2 regions of the Tepidibacillus sp. HK-1 genome follow, and region 2 is predicted to be linked to the other one. Evidence: riboswitches for the same ligand, from Rfam matches in the RefSeq annotation. Region 2 holds a riboswitch; the other holds the start of a gene.
The links. A riboswitch is a leader RNA that binds a small molecule or an ion and turns the genes downstream of it on or off. The one in region 2 is predicted to bind S-adenosylmethionine.
Positions count from the first base shown of each region.

Region 1: it holds a riboswitch for S-adenosylmethionine, as region 2 does, so the genes downstream of both, metH (methionine synthase) here and metX (homoserine O-acetyltransferase MetX) in region 2, are expected to answer to the same signal.

Region 1 covers NZ_BDGM02000002.1:84,669-97,348, forward strand. The annotation lists gene BEN26_RS01375 (response regulator transcription factor) at 1-412, shown strand, start outside; gene BEN26_RS01380 (ATP-binding protein) at 399-2,165, shown strand; gene BEN26_RS01385 (sodium-dependent transporter) at 2,389-3,870, shown strand; gene BEN26_RS01390 (MetS family NSS transporter small subunit) at 3,870-4,010, shown strand; gene metH (methionine synthase) at 4,087-7,542, opposite strand; SAM riboswitch class I at 7,656-7,757, opposite strand; gene BEN26_RS01400 (M23 family metallopeptidase) at 7,813-8,799, opposite strand; gene larC2 (nickel pincer cofactor biosynthesis protein LarC2) at 8,900-9,415, shown strand; gene BEN26_RS01410 (BglG family transcription antiterminator) at 9,500-11,383, shown strand; partial or broken gene BEN26_RS01415 (fructose-specific PTS transporter subunit EIIC) at 11,494-12,680, shown strand, end outside.
Region 2 covers NZ_BDGM02000031.1:5,578-18,257, reverse strand. The annotation lists gene ptsP (phosphoenolpyruvate--protein phosphotransferase) at 1-1,474, shown strand, start outside; gene gerQ (spore coat protein GerQ) at 1,646-2,053, opposite strand; gene BEN26_RS12905 (cell wall hydrolase) at 2,071-2,502, opposite strand; SAM riboswitch class I at 2,656-2,762, shown strand; gene metX (homoserine O-acetyltransferase MetX) at 2,872-3,966, shown strand; gene BEN26_RS12895 (homoserine dehydrogenase) at 3,953-5,272, shown strand; gene BEN26_RS12890 (methylenetetrahydrofolate reductase) at 5,272-6,171, shown strand; gene BEN26_RS12885 (H-type small acid-soluble spore protein) at 6,263-6,448, opposite strand; gene BEN26_RS12880 (pyridoxal-phosphate-dependent aminotransferase family protein) at 6,637-7,815, opposite strand; gene BEN26_RS14355 (molybdopterin-dependent oxidoreductase) at 8,273-8,857, shown strand; gene fdnG (molybdopterin-binding domain-containing protein) at 8,870-11,353, shown strand; gene BEN26_RS12870 (4Fe-4S dicluster domain-containing protein) at 11,356-12,201, shown strand; gene BEN26_RS12865 (formate dehydrogenase subunit gamma) at 12,194-12,680, shown strand, end outside.

The DNA of each region.
Region 1 (12,680 bases), on a different contig from region 2:
ATTAGAGCTTGGTGCCGATGATTACATCGTGAAGCCTTTTAGTCCTAGGGAATTAGTGGCAAGAATCAAAGCACTTTTAAGGAGGTCACAAGTGTCCAATAAGTCTGAGAGTGAACCACTGATGAAATCTTTTGGAGCCATTTCAATTGATGAAAAAGCTAGAAGAGTGAAGGTTCAAGAAAAAGAACTAGTTCTTACACCTAAAGAATATGATCTGTTACTCTTTTTAACGAAAAATCAAAATCAGGTGTGGACAAGGGAACAAATTTTAGAACATGTCTGGGGTTATGATTTTTATGGAAGCTTAAGAACCGTAGATACCCATATCAAAACTTTAAGGATGAAACTAGGGGATCTTTCAAATTACATCTCTACCATATGGGGGGTAGGTTATAAGTTTGAGATATACTAAATTAAGATTAGACCTTAGTTCAAAACTATGGATTACATTGATTATTGCATTCTTGATTAGTAGCTTATTTAATTATTGGACCACTCTTTACCTCTACAGACATCTCTATGTTGAACAGACAGAAAAATACTTAGCAGAAAAGGGAAAGAAGATTGTTAGCAGGTATACAGGAGGGGAAATCAGTCAGTCATTTAAGGAAAAAGTAAATGATATTAACTCATTAACCAACGAAGAAATCGTGATTACCGATAATCCTGCAGACTTGGGGGCTTGCCTTCCTGTTGATAGTGAGCATGCAGAACCACTTGTTTCTTATGAACAGAGAGAAAAGTTATCACAGGGTGAAGTGATCACGATTATTGGTGAACATGCACGGTTTAAAAGAGATATTATTGCCGTGGCTGTTCCTTTAATCGATCCTGAGATAAATCAGTTGGTAGGTGCTGTTTTTCTTTATATGCCACTAGCAACAGTGACTGAAGCCGTTGCAGAAATACGATTTTTACTATTTCTTTTCCTTGTCAGTTTTTTCTTTCTAGGGATTATCATGGGAAAATTCATTACCAGTACAATGACAAAACCACTGCGAGAAATGGAATCTGTAGCCAAAAAAATGATGGATGGGGATTTTGAAGCTAAAATACAAGTCTATACAGAAGATGAGATTGGTAGACTTGGGAGAACCTTTAACCATCTATCTGATTCGCTAAAGAAAACGATTAGTTTATTATCAAAAGAGAAAAAACAACTCTCACAAATCTTAGATGGAATCAGTGATAGTGTTCTAACGATCCACAAAAATGAAGGATTTGTCCTACTAAATAATCCGTCAAAGAATCTTTTACGAAAATTAGGTTTGAAAAAGGAAGAATTTATCCATTTACCAGAGATTAAAGCTTATATCGAAAGGGTTAAACAAGAAAAGGATATTGTTACAGGTGAATTTGAACTACATGATAAGACCTATTTCTTATATTTAAGCCCGTTAATCGAAGATCAGGAGTTATGGGGGATTATCCTGGTAATTCATGATGTAACTGCGGAAAGAAAGCGGGAAAACGATACAAGAGAGTTTCTAGCCATTGTGTCTCATGAATTAAGAACCCCTTTAAGCTATGTTCGAGGTTATACGGAAGCTATCATAGATGGGGTGGCTGATTCAAAAGAAACACAAGCAAAATATTTAGAAACGATTCATAACGAAACTTGTCGTATGGAACGGTTGGTTAATGATCTACTAGACTTGGCACAATTAGAAAAAAGCACCTACCCCATGTATCTAGAAGAAATACGCCTTGATCATATTGTTAACCAAGTGGTTGAAAGGTATCTACCAGCTTATATGCAAAAAGGAGTTGCCTTACAAAAGCATTATAGTAAACCGATGTGGATGATTGGGGATGAGGATCGAATCATTCAAATTCTAGTCAATTTACTAGATAATGCATTAAGACATACGAAGTCAGGTGGAAAAGTTACTGTTGAAATTTATCCTTATTATGATGACATCGTCTTACAAGTAAGTGATACAGGCGAAGGAATGGAGAAAGAACAGCTTGCTAGAATCGGTGAAAAGTTCTTTAGAGTGGATAAAGCAAGAAGTAGAAAAAGTGGTGGAACAGGGTTAGGACTAGCTATTGTAAAACAAATCATAGAAAGATTACATGGTAGATTAGAAGTAGAAAGTACTGTTGATGTAGGAACCACATTTCGAATCTATTTTCCGTCAATATCTAGGTCCAATCATGAGTAAACATGGTTGGATTTTTCTTTATTTTAATGCGACCCCACAAAAGTAATCGGATTTTACTTCGAAAGAAGTTGTCACTTTGGTGGGTTATATTGAAAGTATAAATGTAAGCGTTTCTATATGAAAAATATATTTTTTTTAAAAATTTGTTCTTTTCTTTATCACACAAGTGCTGTAATATATAAAACATATAAAAGTTATACAAACTTCAAAGGAGGTCATTCACATGGGTAAAAGAGAACAATGGGGAAGCAGGGCAGGATTTATCCTGGCAGCCATTGGTTCCGCAGTTGGATTAGGTAATATTTGGCGTTTCCCCTATGTAGCATATGCAAATGGAGGTGGCGCATTTCTAATACCATACTTTTTCGCACTTCTAACAGCAGGTATTCCGATCCTTATTCTTGAGTTCGGTATTGGCCATAAATTTAAAGGGTCTGCACCATTATCATTTCGTAGAATCTTGAAGAATTCTGAATGGCTTGGCTGGTGGCAGGTACTTATTTCTTTTGTAATTATGACCTATTATGTTGCGATCATTGCGTGGAGTGCAAGTTATACATGGTTTGCCCTAGGGTTAAAATGGGGTGAGGATACTGAGTCTTTTTTATTTTCAGAATATTTAAACATATCAGAAGGGGTTTGGCATACTGGAGGAATTCAGTGGCACATTTTCTTCGTTCTATTAGTAGTCTGGGCAATTATTTTCTTTATATTATTTCGAGGCGTTAAAGCAGGGATTGAACGTATTTCCAAATTTTTAATGCCATTATTATTGATTATCATGATTATATTTACAATCCGTGGGGTAACATTACCTGGTGCAACAGAAGGTTTAAATGTCTTATTAACCCCAGATTTTAGCAAGATTTTTGATGGTGATACTTGGATTGCTGCGTACGGGCAAATCTTCTTTAGTCTAAGTATTGCTTTTGCAATTATGATTACGTATTCTAGTTATTTACCTGAGAAAGCAGAGATCAACAATAGTGCTTTCATTACTGGTCTATCCAATAGTGGCTTTGAATTTTTAGCTGCATTAGGTGTGTTTGGGGTACTTGGTTTTATGGCTACATCAAGTGGTGTGCCTGTACAGGATGTTGCAAAAGCAGGTGTAGGGTTAGCTTTCGTTGTTTTCCCACAAATTATTAACCAATTGCCTGCTATGAACGAATTGATGGGTGTCTTGTTCTTTGGTGCATTAGTGATTGCCGGATTAACTTCAGCGATCTCCATTCTAGAGGTAGTTGTTGCGGCAGTGATGGATAAATTCTCCTTAAGTAGAAAACAGGCAGTTGTTGCTTCTACTGCTGTAACCTTTTTGCTTAGTCTCTTTTATGTTACCGGTGGTGGTTTATATTACTTAGATATTGTAGACCACTTTATCAATTCCTTTGGTATTGCTTTAGCAGGATTAGTTGAGGTTATTCTCCTTGGCTGGTTCTTCAAGGTTTCAACGATTCGTGAGCATAATAACCCGCTTTCCGATTTTGCAATTGGTAGCTGGTGGGATATCATGATCCGTTTTGTCACACCAATTGTGTTAGGAGTCATGATGGTTCTAAACTTTAAAACGGAATTTACTGAACTATATGGAGGATATACATTAAATAGTCTAATCGTATTTGGTTGGGGAGTTGCGATTGCTGCAATTGTGTTAGGAGTCATGATGAAACTCATTCCAGGTTATAAAAGGGAGGAATTCTAATGAGCACAGGTGCAATCTTTATGTTTATCTTTGGAGCTACTCTTCTTTGGGGAGGTTTAGGGGTTGCCTTATCAGTCGCTATCTCTAAATCAAAAAAAGCCTCAAACCAAACAGGAAAAAATGCGGTAAGTCATCAGTAGAATTTTTGGATGTTAGATTAAATAGGAAAACCTCACTAAGTTCTAGTGAGGTTTTTTGTGTAGATAAAGATAATGATTAAGATTTAACCGCGGTAAAATATCTGGCTTCGGGATGAGCGAAGACCATTGCTGAAACAGAAGCCTCTGGTTCCATCATAAAGCCATCTGTTAAGTGGATGCCAATGTCCTCAGGATTTAGTAAGGCAAACAATTTCTTTTGGTCCTCAAGGTTAGGACAAGCTGGATAGCCAAATGAAACCCGAATTCCTTGATATTTGGCGGCGAACCGCTCTACCATAGTCATTTCTGAAGGATCCGGGAAGCCCCAGATGTCTCTCATCATGTGATGTATTCTTTCTGCAAAAGCCTCGGCCAATTCTAAGGCAGTTGCTTGCAAGAGGTGAGAACGTAAATAATCTCCTTTTTCTCGCCACTCTGAAGCTAGATCGATAATCCCTTGACCAGTGGTTACTATTAAGAATCCAACAGAATCCATCACACCACTTTCTACAGGTCGAAGGAAATCAGCTAGGCATAAATAGGGTTCCTCTTGCTGTCTTGGGAATGAAAAACGCTGAATCACTTTTGAATAATCTTTTGGATCGTAAACAAGAATGTCATTTTCTTGCGACTGAGCAGGGAAGAACTGATACATTCCATTTGCTTTTATGAAGTTTTTATTTTTTGCTTCCGTTAGTAGCTGTTCGACCGCTGTTTTTAGCTCGAAAGCTTTAGCATCACCATGAGCAAGAAGTTGCTCAATATTTCCTTTGACCCCTAAATGTTTTCCGAGTAGCATCCTCATATTTAAATAAGGATACAAAAAATCAATTGGATAATTCCGCAAAATATGACGATCGAAGTCTGGCGGTTGAAAAACAGGTACGTTTTGACTGGTTGATGAACGCTTGATACTTTTATTGGTCAAGACTGAATCATTTATTATATTGTCAGTATGACCCATATCAGCAGTTGTTTGGCGCTGTTTTCGTAATTCAGCAATAAGTTCGTTTTTATAGGCTTCATCACTAATCTGGTTTAAGATATTTAACCCATCCATTGCATCCTTTGCATAGAAAACAAGTCCATCATATTCATTTGCAATTTTGTTTTCAGTGAATTTTCTTGTTAATGCAGCTCCTCCTACTAGAAGGGGAACATCAATCCCAGCGGTTTTTAGATCCTGAGCAGTGATGGCCATTTGTTGTGCTGATTTAACAAGGAGTCCAGATAAGCCAATGGCATCAGGTTTTTCCTGTTTAAAAGCAGCCACTAATTGTTCGGGAGGTACTTTAATTCCAAGGTTAATTACTTCGTAACCATTATTGGATAAAATAATTTCTACAAGGTTTTTCCCAATATCGTGGACATCCCCTTTTACAGTAGCAAGTAGAATTTTACCTTTTTGTGTAGAATCGTTTTTTTCCATATAAGGCTCTAAGAAGGAAACGGCCGTTTTCATCACTTCAGCACTTTGTAATACTTCGGCAACAATTAATTCATTGTCATTAAATAGTTGCCCAACACGTTGCATTCCTTTCATCAAAGGGCCGTTGATAATGTCTAAAGGAGTATACCGGCTAAGGGCTTCTTTTAAGTCATCAATCAGGCCGTCTTTTGATCCTTCCACGATATAGTTACTTAACCGTTCTTCCAATGGATACCTGATACTAGTTTCTTCCTTGATCACTTTTTTATTGCGATAAAAATCAGCAAATTGAGCAAGGGTTTGTTTATTTGTGTTAAAAATCAATTGTTCAGCTAATTGTCTTTCTTCCTCTGGAATGGAAGCATAGCGTTGAAGCTTTTGTGTATTCACAATAGCATAATCTAGGCCGGCACGTGTTGTATGGTAAAGAAAAACAGCATTTAATACTTCACGACCAGCAGGGGGTAACCCAAAGGAAACGTTACTAATGCCAAGAATGGTTTGACATTCAGGAAAAGCTTCCTTGATTTGTTGAATTCCCTTAATCGTTTCTTTTGCAGATCCAATATATGCTTCATCACCTGTTCCTATTGGAAAGACTAATGGGTCAAAAATAATGTCTTGAGGATTTACTCCATATTGATGAACAAGCAAATCATAAGAACGTTTAGCTATTTCTAATTTTCTTTCACTCGTAACAGCCATTCCCTTTTCATCAATCGTTCCAACAACAACGGATGCACCATATTGTAAAATGAGTGGGACGATCTCCTGAAAACGTCTTTCGCCATCTTCTAAATTGATTGAATTGATGATGGCTTTTCCTTGAGAATATTTTAGAGCAAGCTCAATTACCTTTGAATCGGTTGAATCAATCATAAACGGTACTTTGACTTTATTGACTACATATTGTAGGAACTGCTCCATGTCGAAATACTCATCACGGTCAGGATTGGCCAAACAGATGTCGATCACTTGTGCGCCGCCTTTTACCTGAGCACGGGCAATCTCAGAGGCTTCTTCATACTTACCGTCTGCAATCAGGTCCCGAAATTTCTTAGAACCGATCACATTCGTTCGTTCTCCTACAAAGAGGGGACGATTTTCTTTTTCTAAAAAAACTGGCTCAATTCCTGACACGGCAGGGAGATGTTCCTTTTGAAATCGTCTAGGTTTAAATTCTTTTAATGTTTCTGAAAGAGCTTTGATATGATCTGGTGTAGTGCCACAGCATCCACCTGCAACGTTTAACCAACCTTGTTTTGCAAATTGCGACATCTTCTCAGCTAAGGCTTTGGGAGACTCGTGGTAATGACCATCTTCATCTGGTAATCCGGCATTAGGATAACAACTAACTGCACTTGTAGCTAATTGCGAGAGGGAACGGAGATGATCACGCATGAATTCAGGCCCTGTTGCACAGTTTAGTCCTATGGAAATGGGCTTCAAATGTTCTAAGGAGATGTAGAAAGCTTCAATATTTTGACCAGCAAGAGTGGTACCCATCGGTTCAATCGTGCCTGAAATCATAACAGGTAATTCTACTTTACATTCTGCAAAAGCTTTTTGAATTCCTATTCCAGCTGCTTTCACATTAAGTGTATCTTGTGCAGTTTCTAACAAAAGTAAATCTACACCACCGATGATTAATCCTTTTGCTTGTTGATAATATGAATCCGATAATTGATCAAATGTAATCCCACCTGTAACAGAAAGGGTTTTGGTTGTTGGCCCCATGGAGCCAGCGACAAAGCGTGGCCATTCGGGGGTAGAAACTTGATCAACAGCTTCTTTTGCAATCTTTGCTGCAGCAAGATTGATTTCTTCAGTTCGGTCTTCAAGTCCATATTCTGCTAATACAACTGGGGTAGCTCCAAAAGTATTCGTTTCAATGATGTCTGCTCCTGCTTCTAAATAGGTAAGATGGATATGTTTAATTAGATCTGGACGGATTAGATTTAAGATTTCATTGCAACCTTCGTATTGATCTCCACCAAAGTCTTTGGCAGTTAATTGAGCATTTTGCAGCATTGTACCCATTGCACCATCAAGAATGAGGATTTTTTGCTCCATTTGTTGTTTTAAACGATCTATTTTGTTCATTGTTTCTCCCTCCTCATAATATGGAGATGTATACATATAATATACATTCCCTAGGAATCTTATAATGAAAAAACCCTCACCAAAATAGGAGAGGGCTACGTGTATTCACGATTCTCCTATCTTCCAGAAAAATTCTGCTGGAATTAGCACCATGGTCATTCGACCGGTTGCTGTGGTTTCGTAGGGCCAGATCCCTCCACCACTCTGGATAGAAGTGAAGTATGCTTTTGTTATTTCTTCTAGTTTGTACGAGAATCAGCAAATTGTCAACTATTTTCTTTTTCTTTCCCAAACACGTAAATAAGGGGTAGGGTCAAATGCCCACTCATGACGGCCATTATATTTATACATACCAAAATGTAAATGAGGGGGGAATTTTCCTTGCGTACCTGGAGAGCCATAACCAGAACTTCCAACATATCCGATGACATCACCTGGTTTGACAATATCTCCTTCTTTTAAGCCTTTTTTAAACCCTGTTAAATGAGCGTAGTAATAATAAATATTGTTTGTATCTCTTATTCCAACACGCCACCCCCCATATTTATTCCAGCCTAGGACTTCAACATACCCATAAGAAACACTTCGTACTGCTGCACCATAAGAAGCGAAGATGTCAGTCCCTTCGTGCATTCTTCGCCCTCCCCAGCCTCTTGTATCTCCCCATGTACTTCGATAGGAGTAACTGTTCCATTTGGGAATTGGGAAAACCCGTTCTGCTAATTGAAGGGTATTAAAGGTTTTGTAGATGAGGGCGATTTCATCAATGATTTTGGCTGTTAACTCGCTTTGATAATAATCCATTAAAGCATTCTTGAGGCTATCTTTTGTCGTCCCATACCGACTTAGATAATTTAAAAAAGCAACAAGAACATCAGCATCATTATTTCGATCAGCTAAACCATCCCCATCCCCATCTACACCAAAACCATTAAAAAACTGAATTCGCATTGGATTTTGATCTTCGGGATTTGGATTGAGAAAACCGGCCCATTTTTCTTTTGAAAAATAGATGCTGATTAGACCTTTTTTTATAGGAAGATCCTGCCTGACAGGTTGAATATTTCTTTCATACTGATCAATGGCTGCAATATAGTACCATGGGATTTGATAAATATTATCCATGGTTTTATATAGCTCCATTCTCGTTTGAAACAGATCGTCTTGTTCTCCTTTAGCTAAACTCTGTATAGGAATCGTTGAAACTAAGCTGATAATTATTAAAGTGCATATTAATCGTTTGTTTAACAGTCTCATTTCCATCTCTCCAAAATCATCTTTAGTTCAATTCATTTAAATAGTTTTTAAAAAAGTTTCCTTTTCTATGTATAAAGGAAAATGGTAAAATTGACCTGAAATTTATCTCGAAAATTTAGTAAGGGAGATCATGAAGAATATGAAAAATAATCTAAATGAACATATTGATAAACAAATGGTAAAGATAGAGGTTTCCCTTGATGACATGAATCCAGAATTTTATGGATATATCATGGAACAATTATTTAGTATGGGTGTAAATGATGTATATATTGTACAAGTGATCATGAAGAAAAATCGTCCTGGACAAGTTCTTCATATATTATGTAGAGAGGAAATTCGAGAAAAGGTGATGGATTTTCTTTTTCTTGAAACCACCACTCTAGGCATCAGGTATACTCCCTATACAGTTCATCGTTTAGAAAGAACATTTATAGAGGTGGAAACAGAGTGGGGGAAATGTACAGTGAAGATCGGAAAACGAGAAGGCAAAATTGTTCAAATAGCCCCTGAGTATGAAGAATGTGTACGGTTAGCAAAAGAACATCAGGTTCCAATTAAATGGGTCTATGATCTGGTAAAGGAAAAAGGATATCAGTGGGCAAAAGAACAATAAGAGCTACTCGATGAATGATCATTTCTACAGGCATTTTATGATAAAGTTATTTACAAAAGGATCAAATAAAAAGGGAGATATTTTATGAATGACAGACAATATAAATTGTTAGTATTTCTCTTAAATAATGATCAATACGTAACTATTCAAGAATTAGCTGATTTACATCAGTGTTCAGAAAAAACTATAAGAAACGACTTTAAGATAATCGATCAATGGTTGCAGCAGAAATCAAATGGCATTTTAATAAGGAAACCAAATATTGGTGTATATCTACAAGTCGATCCTTTTGAAAAGAAAAAATTGCTGAATGAAATTTCAAAAGAAAAAATTCTAACCGAAGATGAAAGAAAAAAGGAAATTCTAAAATGGTTACTACGACAAGAAAAAGAGATAACAATTGAAGATTTAGTGAAACAATTTTATGTTAGTAAATCAGTAATACGAAAAGATCTAGAAAATATTGAAAAATGGCTAAATCGTTTTGGACTTCAACTTATACGAAAGACCAAGGTTGGTATTAAGGTTGAAGGAGAAGAAAAGCTACGGCGTTTTGCATTATCAAAAATATACGATGATTGGTTTGAACCCTATGAAATTTCCTTAGTTAAAAAACATCTCCTTGAGTTTGAACAATTATTTACCTTTTCTTTCTCGGATGAGGCGATAAAAAGTTTAATTATTCATATACTAATTTCGATAAAACGAATTAAATTAGGGCATTACATAAAAATGGATGCTGAAAATTTAAAACAAATACAAAATCAAAAAGAATATCATGTAGCTTTACAACTGGCAGAGCGATTAAAAAAAGCCTTTGTTATTAATTTTCCTCCTGCTGAAATAGCATTTATTGCATCTCATTTATCAGGTGCTAAAATTCGTTATGACTATTTATTACTACAGGAGGGAGCTTTATCACAGCTTGATAAAGTAATTATTCAGTTTGCAAAAGAATTGATTGAAGAAGTTTCAAAGATTACAGGAGAAAACTTTTTTAACGACCAAGAGTTGTTTATTGGTTTAGCCATACATTTGCAGTCAGCTTTAAACCGTTTGAAATATCATTTATCCCTCACAAACCCATTGGCAAGTAAAATAAAAAAAATGTATCGCTACATGTTTGAAGTAGTTATATCAGTTATCTCTTTTATTCAAGAAAAAACTAATTTTTTTATTCCAGAAGATGAGATTTCCTATATAGTTTTACATTTTCAAGCTTCAGTAGAGAAAAGAAATAATAGAGTTGGATCGAATAAAAAAGCTATCATTGTTTGCCATATGGGAATAGGGATGTCTCAACTCTTAAAAACAAAATTAGAGCGGAAATTTCAATCGTTACAAATCCTTGATGTAGTACCTGCTTCTAGCTTGAATAAAGCTCTTGAAAAGAACAAACCTGATTTCATCATTAGTACAATACCAATTGAAAATAAAGAAATTCGTACAATTACAGTTACACCATTATTTTCTGAACAAGAACAAAAAAAGTTAGAAAATTTTATATTAGAATTAGAATATGTATCCAAGCAAGCGAAATATCCAACGTTAAAAAGTTTTATACACCAAGAACTAGTTTTTCTAGATGTAGATTTTAATCAATATTATGAACTGATTGAATTTCTAGCCAATGCTTTAGCTGAAAAAGGGTATGTCTCTATAGAATATAAGGAGAGTGTTATTAAAAGAGAACAGGTAGGATCTACAGCAGTTGGTGGTGAAATTGCTATTCCCCATGGAGATCCAAAGCTTGTGATTCATTCCACTATAGCTGTTGCAAGATTGAAAAGGACAATAGATTTGAATGGTGAAAAAATTAATTTTGTTTTTCTGATGGCTACAAAACTAGCAAAATCAGAGCAAATTCAAATTTTATTTCATGAAATTGTTACTCTTGTTGAAAATGAGAAAGATTTGGAACGCTTAAAAGATGTGAATACCGTAAATGAATTCTTGAATAACCTTTAGATTTATTTTTACCACATATTGTGGAAAAAATTGATCCTAAACCTATTATTTTTTAATGCATAATAACAATATAGTTAAACGCTTTCAAATAATAATAGGAGGAATACAATATGAAGTTATTAGCGATTACTTCTTGTCCAAACGGAATAGCCCATACTTATATGGCAGCTGAAAAATTGTCAAGAACAGCTGAGAAGTTGGGTATTCAAATTAAAGTAGAGACCCAAGGATCAATAGGTGTAGAAAATGAATTAACAGAAGCAGAGATTAAAGAGGCTGACGGAATTATTATTGCCGCTGATAAAACGGTTGATAAAAATCGTTTTGTAGGAAAAAAGTTAATTGAAGTAGCTGTAGCGGAAGCGATTAAAAACCCAGAAGGGTTAATTCAACCATTTATAGATGGTAAAGTTGAAGTATATGGAAAAAAATTAAAATCAGTGGAAGAAGTAAAAAAGGAAAGAAAAGCAAAACAAAATCCAATTTACCGCCATTTAATGAATGGTGTCTCTTACATGATTCCATTTGTTGTTATTGGTGGGCTTTTAATTGCTTTATCACTAGCCATAGGCGGAGAACCAACAGCAAAAGGATTGCAGATTCCTGAAGGTTCAATTTGGCAATCAATCCTTAATGTAGGCGTTGCGGGTTTTACTTTTATGGTTCCAATTTTAGCTGGTTTTATTGCAATGAGTATAGCTGATCGTCCTGGTATTGCACCTGGTATGATCGGTGGCTATATTGCAGCAAATGGTAGTTTTTACGGAAGTAGTGCAGGAGCTGGATTTATTGGTGGTATCATTGCTGGTTTCCTTGCTGGTTATATCGCAAAGTGGATTAAATCTTGGAAGGTACCTAAAATGGTACAACCGATTATGCCAATTCTAGTAATTCCACTTCTAACAACTTTACTTGTTGCATTTATCTTTATTGGTATTCTTGGTCAACCTATCGCAGGAATTATGGAAGGTTTAACTAATTGGCTAAATGGTATGCAAGGTGCAAGTTCAATTGTTTTAGCTTTAATATTAGGTGCTATGATTGCATTTGACATGGGTGGACCAGTAAACAAAGTTGCTTTCCTTTTTGGTTCTGCGATGATTGCTGAAGGAAATCCTTATATTATGGGGCCAATAGCAGTTGCTATTGCTGTGCCACCGCTTGGAATGGGATTAGCGACATTGCTAAATAAAAAGAAATATGAAAAAGAAGAATTAGAAGCTGGTAAAGCTGCATTGGCGATGGGACTAGTTGGGATTACAGAAGGAGCCATCCCTTTTGCAGCAAAAGATCCATT
Region 2 (12,680 bases):
TATTGGTGCTGTAAAAGACAAAATTAAGACCGATTTAATCAATGCAGAAGCAGCATTACAAGAGATTACAGATCAATTTATTATGATCTTTGAAAGTATGGATAACGAATATATGAGAGAGCGTGCTGCAGATATTCGTGATGTAAGCAGTAGGGTCTTAAAACGGTTATTAGGGATTAAAGAAATGTCTTTAGATGAGTTTGCAGAGCCGGTCATCTTGATTGCTCATGACTTAACACCATCAGATACTGCCCAATTAAATCGTGAAATGGTAGCAGGCTTTGCTACGAATATTGGAGGAAGAACCTCTCACTCAGCAATTATGGCAAGATCGATGGAGATTCCAGCTGTAGTAGGATTAAAGGATATTCTTGAAAAGACCAATCAAGAGGACTATGTCATTATTGATGGAAATGAGGGAATCGTTTATATCAATCCTGAAAATGATTTGGTTATGGAATACAGAACAAAAAAAGAACAGTATGAAGCGCATTTAGCTGAACTAAAAACCTTAAAAAATGAGGCTTCGATTACTGCAGACGGACATCAAGTTGAAATCGTAGCAAATATCGGCAACCCTCAAGATGGTAAAGGCGCTTTAGAAAATGGAGCAGAAGGGATTGGTTTATTTCGTACCGAATTCCTCTACATGGGTAGAAGTGACTTACCCTCTGAAGAAGAACAGTTTGCAGCTTATAAAACTGTAGCTGAAATGTTTAGTCAAGAAAGCCCTGTTGTGATCAGATCCTTAGATATTGGCGGGGATAAGGAGTTACCTTATCTTAACCTACCAAAGGAAATGAATCCGTTTTTGGGTTATCGGGCGATCCGCTTATGCTTGGACCGAACCGATATTTTCAAAACCCAACTTAGGGCAATTCTTCGGGCAAGTGTATTTGGCAATATTAAATTGATGTATCCCATGATTGCTTCACTTCAAGAGCTTCGCCAAGCCAATCAGGTTTTAGAAGAAGTAAAACAAGAATTAATCAATGAAAAGGTTCCTTTTAATCCAGAAATGGAAGTAGGAATGATGATTGAGATTCCTGCAGCCGCCATTATCGCTGATCAATTAGCTAAAGAAGTGGATTTCTTTAGTATTGGAACCAATGATTTGATTCAATACACGATGGCAGCGGATCGAATGAACGAACAAGTCTCCTATTTGTATCAACCATTCAACCCTGCTGTATTACGTTTGATCCATATGGTGATTCAAGCTGCTCATAAAGAAGGTAAATGGGCTGGAATGTGTGGAGAAATGGCAGGGCATCTTACAGCGATTCCAATTCTTTTAGGAATGGGCTTAGATGAATTTAGCATGAGTGCTTCTTCCGTCCTACCTGCACGATCCCTGATCCGTAAGTTGAATGTGTCTGAAATGAAAAATGTGGCACAAAAAGTATTACAAATGGAAACAGCTGAAGAAATTAAAGAATATGTAGAGCAAGAAGTGTTAGCCAAATTAAAGTAAAAACAAATCTTGAGCACATGAGCCCTGTAGCGATATGGGGCTTGTTTTTATAATAAATGGATTTCAATGGTTAGCCTTATCTAAAAAAGAGAAAGAAGAAATTGCAAGAGAACTAGAGCCGATGCAAAAATAAAAGGAACACGTTAAAGGTGTCCCTTCTGTTTTAAAAGGCTATAATCTGACAGTTGGAGGAACATAGTTTAGTTCTTCATCGAAAGTGATATAATCAAGATTAACCATCAATAAAAGATAACGTCTTCCAGTTTGTGGATCGCTAATAATAATATGATCGCGACCTGCAGCTTCCACACTACCTTTAAATACTTTGGCATTCCATTCTTTATTGTTTTCAAAAGTCATATAAATCGTTGCAATTTTTCCCAAATTAAGTCTTAAAATATTTTCAATATAAGATTGTTCTGCTGGTAAAAGACCAGGCACATCGATTCCTGTTTCAGGTGATGGTGGAATTGGTACCATTGGTTGTTGTGGTACCATTGGTTGCATGTAATCGGGCATATTCATATCATAGGGATTGATTAAATATGAATCATAATAGTATGGATTGTAAGGATACATCGAAATTCAACTCCTCTTTAATAAGTTCGGTAAACGGAAGGGCAATTACTGTAAGTAGGGTGAAAAAAACAATGGTCTTTATAGCGCCCCGCATTGGGTTGGTTATACCATGTTCTTGGGCACGGACCTAGTGGTTCAAAAAACCATAATGCTCGAGTGGCTGGGTGGTATTTATTACCTCTAATCACTTTTCTTGCTAGTTGGATATCCTGTGTTCTGGCTCTTTGATAGAAATAAGATTTTTGAACCGCTTCAAATCCACCAGGAGATTGGAAAACCATCTGCTTAACTGTCCGAATGTTTTTAAAGTCTAAACAACTAGCACGTACACGGTTAACTCCAACATTACCGACCATTAGCATGCCAAGCTTCCCTTCACCTTCAGCTTCAGCCCTCATTAATCTAGCCAACAGTTTCACGTCTTTTGAATTAGCTTTTATTACAGCCATTGATTCACCCCGCATATATAGGCTTCCATAACAATATATTTAACCTGTGCAGAATAGGTGATTAAAACAAAGGAATCATTTAAAAAAAATCCCTTGACAATCTGTTTTAATGCATTGTATTCTTGTATTAACCATTTAATTTAATAAAGGAAATTCTTATCCAGAGAGGCGGAGGGACTGGCCCTATGAAGCCCGGCAACCGGTTTAAATAAAACGCGGTGCCAATTCCTGCAGAACATTCATGTTCTGATAGATAAGAAGAGCGGCGATCACCATCTCTTCTTGAAGAGATGGTTTTTTAATCCCTCTTCTTAGGAAGGGGATTTTACTTTTTTGGGGGATTTGAATGGATGAAGAGGAGGAGTAAGGATGGCGGTGGCAGAGATCAATCTTCATTATGAGTATGGAAAAATAGAAATTGGAGATTTAATGCTTGAATCTGGAACGATTTTACCACAAGCTCATATAGCTTATGAAAGGGTAGGTTCCATTGGTGCACCTGTTATATTAGTGTGTCATGGTTTGACAGGAAATCAATTTGCTTATGGAAATGATAGGACATCTGGTTGGTGGTCTGGGATGATTGGCCCCTATCAATGGATTGATACGAATGAGTATCAAGTGATTACGACAAACGTGATTGGTGGATGTAATGGTACAACAGGTCCTTTAAGTATAAACCCGGACAATAAAGAGATTTATCGTGCTTCATTTCCCTTTGTTACCATCAGGGATATGGTTCATGCTCAATACAAAGCATTAAGGAAAATGGGTATTGATCATGTGCATGCTGTGATTGGAGGGTCATTAGGTGGAATGCAAGTTTTGGAATGGGGAATTCTTTACCCTACCTTTATGGATAAGCTATTTCCTCTTGCTGCGACTTCTTATTTAAGTGACTATGCCATCGCTTTTAATGCTATGTCCCGCTTTGCTATTATTCATGACCCTAAATGGAATCATGGAAATTATCCATTGGAAGATAAACCTGATCATGGATTAAGTCTTGCACGTATGTTAGGAATGATTACTTATCGTTCACAAGAGTTGTATAATCAACGTTTTCAGAGGAGCCTTCGTAATGAGTGGGGGAATTCCCACGATGAAATTACGTTTGAAATAGAATCTTATCTTAGTTATCAAGGAGATAAATTAACAAAACGTTTTGATGCCAATAGCTATCTATATTTACTTAAAGCGATGGATAGTCATGACATCGGTCGTGGCCGTGGAGGATGGAAAGAAGCCTTGAAATTATTAAAAGCCCCTATGATCGCTATTGCCTATAAAGGGGATTTGCTTTATCCGCCAGAAAGTTTAATGGAGCTAACAGAGGCCTATCGTCAATTAGGAGGTCATGCAAATTTTTATGAGATCGATACGATTTATGGCCATGATGGTTTTTTAGTCGAATTTGATAAATGGGGATCGATTGTAAAGGAGGGTTTATATGGAATCGATTAAGGTAGCCTTACTAGGTTTGGGTACGGTGGGAACTGGTGTATATCAAACGATCATTTCCCATCAAAAACAATTACAACATATCTTAGGCAAGTCTGTTGAAGTCGTTGCGATTTTGATTCAGGATATAGAGAAGAAACGAGTTTTGGAGATGAGGGATTCTATTCTCGTTACAACGAATTATCAGGATATTTTACAATTACCTAAATTAGACGTAGTCATTGAAATGATAGGGGGAAGAGATCCTGCCTATCAATATATCATTCAGGCACTCTCAAAAGGTTGTCATGTGATTACAGCAAATAAAGAATTAATGGCATTTAATGGAGCTGAATTAAAGGAAATCGCGAAACAATATGGGGTAATGCTAGCCTTTGAAGCTAGTGTAGCTGGTGGAATTCCTATTATTCGGACGATTAAACAATTGCTTCAAGTGAATCAAATTACAAAAATCCAAGGGATTATAAACGGGACTTCGAATTATATTCTGAGTCAAATGAGGAAAAAACGAATTTCCTTTAAACAGGCGTTAAAGGAAGCACAAGCAGCAGGTTTTGCAGAAGCAGATCCTACAAATGATATTGAAGGCTGGGATGCTTTTTATAAATTAATGGTTTTAAGTGACATCATCTTTCCTGAACGACCAAACTGGACTTCAGTGAAAAAGATTGGTGTCTCGGAGGTTACGCTGGAACAATTGGCTCTTGTTGAAGAACTAGGCTTACGAATGAAACTAGTTGCATCACTTTATAAGTCAGATACAGGCTGGAATGTCCGAGTAGAACCAACCTGTTTAGCAGAGTCTAATCCATTGTATAGTGTTGAAGGGGTAGATAATGCGATCATCATTGAAACTGATGTTGTTGGCCGCTTATTTTTACAAGGTCCAGGAGCAGGCTCTCTTCCTACAGCTAGTGCAATTGTAGAGGATTTAGTAGACGTTCTTCAACATCCAACCTATTCCTATCACCATAAAAAGGAAATAGAAACAACGGCCACGGTTACAGAATCAATAGAAAATCCATTTTGGTTAATCATTCATGAGCAACATCATCCAATGACTAGTGCAGATCAAATGTTTTGGCAAGTAAAGCTACACCAATTTGAATTAGAAATGATAAAAAGAGAAACCATCTCTGTACAAAAGGGATTTTTGGTAGGCCATCTGGTAAAGGGGAATGAGGAACAAATTTTAGCATTGAAACAAAACGTAAACCATCGCACAAAAATGATCTATTATCCTGCATTAAGTTGTCATCATGAAGAAAGGGTGGAAGAAGAAGGAATAAAGCTAGGGGGAAGATCATAATGAGTATCTATCAAATTCATGGATTAAAAGAAAAATTAACGTTAGAGAAATTTGTCACCACAGTAGAATTAGAACCGCCCAAAGGAGCAAATCCAATGCCTGTTTTAGAGAAGGCTACCTTTTTGAGGGGGATTGTGGATGCGGTAAATATTGCAGATAGCCCCATGGCTACACTACGAATGAGTCCCATTGCTTTAGCACATGTGATTCAACAGGATATGGGGATAGAGGCGATATTCCATTTAACTTGTCGTGACCGCAATATCATAGGACTGCAATCAGAACTATTAGGTGCTGCAGCTTTAGGAGTTAGAAACATCCTCACCTTAACAGGAGATTCACCAGCTAGAGGAGATCACCCACAAGCAAAAGGAGTCTTTGAAGTAGACTCGACAGGATTAGCCAACATTGCCTATCAACTCAATCAAGGAAAGGACTTATCAGGCAATCCTTTAAACAGCGCAACTGATTTCTTTATCGGCGGTGCTGCAAACCCTGGTAATGATGACCTAGAGCTTGAAGTGGAAAAACTAAAAAGAAAGATTGAGTCTGGAGTGGAATTTGTTCAAACTCAGCCTGTTTATGAACTTTCCCAAGTAGAACGATTTTTAGAGAAAATAAGAGACCTACCAGTTCATGTCATTTTTGGCATTCTTCCTATAAAGAGTGTGAAAATGGCTTATTATCTTAATGAAAAAGTACCAGGTATCCATATTTCATCGGAGATGATTGCCAAAGTAGAACAGGGGGGTAGAAAGGCAGGAATAGAGATAGCACAAAAATTAATTGAGGAGATAAAGGGGATCGTTCAAGGTGTTCACATTTATCCAATTGGTGACTTGTCGATTGTATCTGATCTCTTGCAAGTATCTGATAAGCAGATAAAAAAAATAATTTGATAATATATCATAGAATGAAAAAACCATGACCGATAGGAAATGTTCACCCTTGTTCATGGTTTTTTGATACTTTGATGGTTTTCTCAGTTTCTTACGATATCACTTTACCCTCAGTAAGTTCATCAACAGGAACCTTTAAACGATGATTATCCATATCTGTTACTTCAGCAGTTCCTGTTTGAGAATCAAGGCTATTAATCCAAACAGATTGATCATCATAAAAGACCTCTATCGTTTCTTCCGCTTGAAGAATTTCCTCTGCTCTATGAAAATTCATTTTTACTCACCTCTTTTCTTTTTAATAGCGTTTCTAATTTATTTTTAAAGTATGCAAAGAAGTAAAGGTGTGTAAGGAGAGGAAATATTAATGACCTACCTTAATGTTTTGAGATTTACTCAACCTGTAATTCAAGCATTGCAAAAATTAGGGCTCAAACCTATTTTTTACTCTATGGTGAAGCGATACTATTCATGATTATTTAAGTAATTCTCGGCAACTTTTACAGCTTCCCCTTCATTGATCTTAACTTTTAACTCGGATAAGATTGACTCCAATGCCGTTAAGAACTGAATGACATTACTTCTTTGAGAAGAATATCCCATGAGCCCTACACGCCAAATTTTATTCTTTGTGGGTCCTAAACCTCCTCCGATTTCAAGCCCATAACGCTCGAGTAATAAATGGCGTACTTTCATATCATCAGCACCATCGGGAATATTGACTGAGGTGAGCATAGGTAAGCGATAACCTTCTTGCGCAAATAACTCGAATCCCATCGCCTCAATTCCCGCTTGCAAAGCACGTCCGTTTTGTTCATGACGTTTAAAGGTAGCTTCTAAGCCTTCTTCTTTAATCAATCTTAATGCCTCATGAAGTGCATAAATCATCGAGATCGGTGCCGTATGATGATAAAAACGTTCTTGTCCCCAATAAGCCTGGATCATTGACAAATCAAGGTACCAGCTTTGTACTTTTGTTTTCCTGCTTTTTAGAATTTCAACCGCTTTATCACTTAAACTGACTGGGGATAGTCCTGGGGGAGCACTAAGACATTTTTGCGTACCGCTATAGACCGCATCAATCCCAATCTTATCTACCCCAACTTTCGTTCCACCTAGTGAAGTAACAGCGTCAACAATCATTAAAGCATCATATTCTTTCGCTAGTTTTGCTATTTCTTCTAATGGTTGGTTTGCACCTGTAGATGTTTCTGCGTGTACCACCGCTACTGCTTTTACAGGGGAATAGTTCTTTAAAGCTTTTTCTATATCAGCAGGATCAATGATTCTTCCCCATTCTGCTTGAACTTGAATCACTTCAGCCCCTGCTCTTTCTGCAACGTCAACCATCCGCTGACCAAATAAACCATTAACCCCAATAATGACCTTGTCTCCTGGTTCGATCATATTCACAAATACCGTTTCCATACCAGCACTGCCAGTACCTGACATCGCAATCGTTACTTGATTTTTTGTTTCGTAAACATAGCGAATCAATTCCATGGTTTCATTCATAATATTAAGAAAGGTCGGGTCCAAATGTCCTAATAATGGGGTTGCCATTGCTTTTAAAACATGCGGATGAACATCACTAGGTCCTGGACCCATCAATAATCGTTTCGGTAAAATTAATTCTTGGCTCATGCGCTTTCCTCCCATGAATCATGATTTATATATATTAGTTTAAATATTCAATATTTTTCATAAAATACCTTCATGAGAATATTAAATTTTTAAAAAAAAGAAAAATCTATTGACACCATAAAAATAGTAATAATAAATTTGAAAATTAAAAAAATTAATCATTCTCTTTTTTTAGAATTCATATTAAAATAGATTTTGTATAACAAAGTGACAATTTTGTTACAATTTTTTTGTGACGAAATTATGAGAGCATAAAAAGAGGGGGGACGAAAGGTTGTTGGCCGAACATTAAAGGAATTTAAAAGTGCAACAAAAGAGATCATTGATGATCAACCGACCACTAAGTAAAAACAATATCACTATTTGTGAATAATTTCACATTTAATAATATTTTTAATATTTTGAACTTAACTTAGAGCAAAAGAGAAAAATCAATTTTCAGGAAGAGGGGATAGAAATGCCAAAGCTGACAAGGCGCCAGTTTTTTAAATTTACTGCAGCATCTGTAGCAGCTGCCTACCTTGCAGAAAAACAAGCCTTTGCTAAAGACAATGGAAATGATAAAACATATCCATTAATGACAGCAGGTGCGGCTACATCATATGGTATCTGCCACTTCTGTTCCGTAGGATGTGGGATTGAGATTAAAACAAAGGGAAATGAAATCGTGTCTACAGAAGGATTAAAAAATCATCCGATTAATGAAGGTGCATTATGCCCAAAAGGTCGATCCTTAAAAGAAATGCACAATTCAAAATTGCGTCTTACTTATCCATTAGTGCGTAAGCCAGGAAGTGACAAATGGGAACCCATCTCTTGGGAAGATGCGATTAGCAAAATTGCCAATAAGATTAAAGAGGTTCGTGATAACACCTTTGAAAAAACGATTACTACCAAAGATGGTAAAGTCGTGAAAGTGAATCGTATGAATGGAATGTTTAGTTTAGGAAGCGCGGAAATCGATAATGAAGAAGCTTATCTCTACACAAAGTTTAACCGTGCCCTTGGTGTTCAATATTACACACATCAAGCCGAGATATGACATGCGCCAACGGTGGCTAGTTTAGCCCCTTCATTTGGTCGTGGTGCGATGACTAACAGCTTTACTGACATGAAAAATGCAAAAGTGCTTCTAATTGGAGGAAATAATACCGCAGAAAACCATCCAATGGCAATGCGCTGGGTATTAAAAGCGCAAAAAAATGGTGCCAAGATTATTGTCGTCGATCCACGCTTTAATCGGACCGCGAAAGTAGCAGATATCTATGCCCAAATTCGTCCAGGGACAGATATTGCTTATCTAGGGGCGATTGTGAAATATATTATTGAGAATAAATTATACGATGAAGAGTATGTCAAATATTACACCACAGCACTTTACAAAGTAAATCCAGATTTCTCTTTTCATGAAGGTTTATTCTCTGGTTTTGACGAAGCAAAGAAAACATATAACAAAGATACTTGGACCTATCAGTTAGGATCAGATGGGAAACCTTTTGTAGCAGATTCTTTTGATGATCCCGATACCGTCTTGATGAAATTAAAAGAACATTTTAAAGACTATACATTTGAAAAGGCTTCCCAGGTTACGGGAATTCCAGCGGAAAAAATTAAATTAATTGCCGATACTCTTGTAGAAAATCGACCAGGAACCATTCTTTATGCTTTAGGAATGACCCAAAAAACAACAGGAGTACAAGGAATTCGCATGTATGCGATCCTTCAATTGCTTCTTGGGAACATGGGAATGGCTGGTGGCGGTATCAATGCAAACCGCGGAGAACCTAACGTTCAAGGATCAACCGATATAGCTTGTTTACCACATATTTTACCTGGTTATATGCCAGTGCCAATCGATAAACATGCGACATTAAATGATTATGCGATGGCATTTGGCACGACAAGAACGAAGCAGATGATTGCATTATTAAAAGCATGGTATGGGGATAAAGCGACTCCAGAAAATGAGTTTGGTTATCATTACTTGCCAAAACGGGATTCAAAGGAAGCATCCCAAGGTCATATTTCCATTTTTGAAAATATGAACAAAGGGAAGTTTACATTAGGGCTTATTTTTGCACAAAACCCTGCGGTTAGTACGCCGAACTTAGAGTTAGTCTGGAAAGGCTTATCGAAATTAGAAATGTTGGTCGTTTCTGAAGTATTTGAAACGGAAACGGCATCATTCTGGCAACATCCTGGTGCTAATCCAAAAGAGATCAAAACAGAGGTTATTCTTTTACCTGCAGCGATGTCTTTTGAGAAAGCAGGTACAATGACCAACTCTGCAAGGTGGATTCAAGGGAAACCGGCGGCGGTTCGTCCACCTGGAGAAGCAAAACCAGATGCCGATATTATTTCAATGATTCTATTAAAGTTAAAAGAATTATATAAAAATAGCACTGATGAAAAAGATCGCTCAATTCTTGATTTAACATGGGATTATCATGTAGAAGGCAAAGAAGAAATCGATCTTGAGAAAGTCTTAAAAGAGATAAATGGCTATGATTTAACAACTGGGAAACTATTAAATAGTGCAGCACAGATCCAAAAAGCAGAACCAGGCACAGTTTCTTCTGGCTTAGGAGGCCTTTATACAGGCGTGATTACAGAGGAAGGAAACCACTCGTTACGTCATGATAATAGTGATCCAAGCGGCTTGGGGCTTTATCCAAATTGGACGTTTGCATGGCCAGGCAATATTCGTATTCTTTATAATCGTGGATCTGCTGACATTAATGGGAAACCTAGAGATAAAGATCGTGCCCTTGTATGGTGGGATGGAACCAAGTGGATAGGTCCAGATATTTTAGACGTTGCTGCCAAAGATAAAGAACCAAATACACCTGAAGGTTCACAAGTATTCCCGATTGCGGATACAAAAGGTGCTTTATTCCGTACCGTTTATGCAAAACCACAAGCAGAAAAAGTATCTGTAGAATTGAAAGAAGGGTATGACCCTAACATATTCAAAGTGGCTCCAATATTTAAGGAAGCAGGAATTGCAGATGGCCCATTACCTGCTCATTATGAGCCGAAAGAGTCACCGGTAGAAAATGCTTTTTATCCAAAACAAAAAAACAACCCGATTTTGCGTGGGTTCAGAGTTCCCGAAATTCAAAAACTGGGTGAAGCAAAAGACTATCCTTATGTTTTAACAACTTATATGTTGACAGAGCAATTTTTATCAGGTGGGGTTACTAGGAATACACCGCAATTGAACGAATTAATGCCTTCCAACTTTGTCGAGATGAGTAAAAATCTTGCAAAGAAAATCGGTGTTCAGTCTGGAGATAAAGTCACGATTTCCACAGCACGTGGAAAAGTAACAATTCCGGCAATGGTGACTGATCGTATCCAAACCTTAACAATTAATGGGAAACAAGTGGAAGTCGTTGGTGTTCCTTGGGGCTGGGGATTCAAAGGTCTTGTAAGCGGAGATTCAATTAATCTTGTGACCAACTCGGTAACCGATCCAAATACAGGTACACCAGAATATAAGGCATGCTTATGCAATGTGACGAAGGGGGATAAGTAATTATGGCACAAAAAACAGATAAAGCGATATTAGTGGACACCTCACTTTGTACAGGTTGTAAAGCATGTCAATTGGCTTGTAAAGAATGGCATAATCTTCCAGCTACGGAGTTTGATAAGGTTCCAGGTACTTACCAAAACCCTGCTGATCGCTCGTTTAATACCTTAACCTTGATGCGATTTGATGAAAAATATGATCCGAAGACCAATACTTTTGAGTGGTTAATTCGCAAAGATCAATGTATGCATTGTTCTGATGCTCCTTGTGTTGCGATCTGTTCAACAGGGGCGCTATATCAGCATAAGGAAGGTTTTGTTGCTTTTGATCAGGAAAGCTGTATTGGTTGTGGCTACTGTGAGAAGGCTTGTCCATTTGATATCCCAAGATACCAGCATGATGCTTTTACAGGTAAGGATAAGATGAATAAATGTAATTTTTGTCAGGATAAGATTACCAATGGAGAAGCACCTGCATGTGTACAAACTTGTCCGACCAAAGCATTAGAATTCATGTCATGGGATGAGGCAATAAAACAAGCCTATAAACGAGTTAAACAAATTAAAAATCGTTTTCCAAATGCGAATGTTTACGGTGACAAATTAATGGGTGGAACCCACTATATTTACGTTTTAACTGAGAAACCGGAGGAGTATGGTTTACCAACCAATCCAAAAACGAATGAACTAGTCGAATTCCGGTCCGGGGTCATTAAACCTGTTACCGAGGTATTAATGGGTGTCGCGGGAATTGGATTCCTAGCCAACTTTATTGTTTCTTCCACCGCCTTTAACTTTAATGGAAAAGATGAGCCTGAAGATTTTTTGAAGGAGGAGAAGAAACATGAGTAAAGCCTATAAACGAACGAAATATGTAAAAAGATATTGTGTTCCCGATCAAATAATGCATTGGATGGTTGCCCTTGGTTTTGTACTTTTACTTGTAACGGGGTTTATGATTTTCTTTAAAGGACCAGCTTCACTGCTCACAACAGAAGCAGGTATGGCTTTTCGCCAAGGACATCGCATTGGGGCGATTCTCTTCATTGGTGCACCACTGATTTATTTTCTTTTTTCTAGTAAACGTTGGGGGTTTTTAGTTGCTTTTAAATGGGGAAAATATGACTTTGGTTGGTTGAAGGCCGCTCCTAAACACTATTTTATCGGTGGTGAAGGGATGCCGCCACAGGATAAGTATAATACAGGACAAAAATTGTATTTTCTAGTTGTCATTGTCTTTGGTTTGCTACTAGCCATGTCAGGTTTTGCATTATGGTTTGATTGGTTTAATGGTTCTTTGGGTGTATGGATGCTAGTCATACATGATGTTT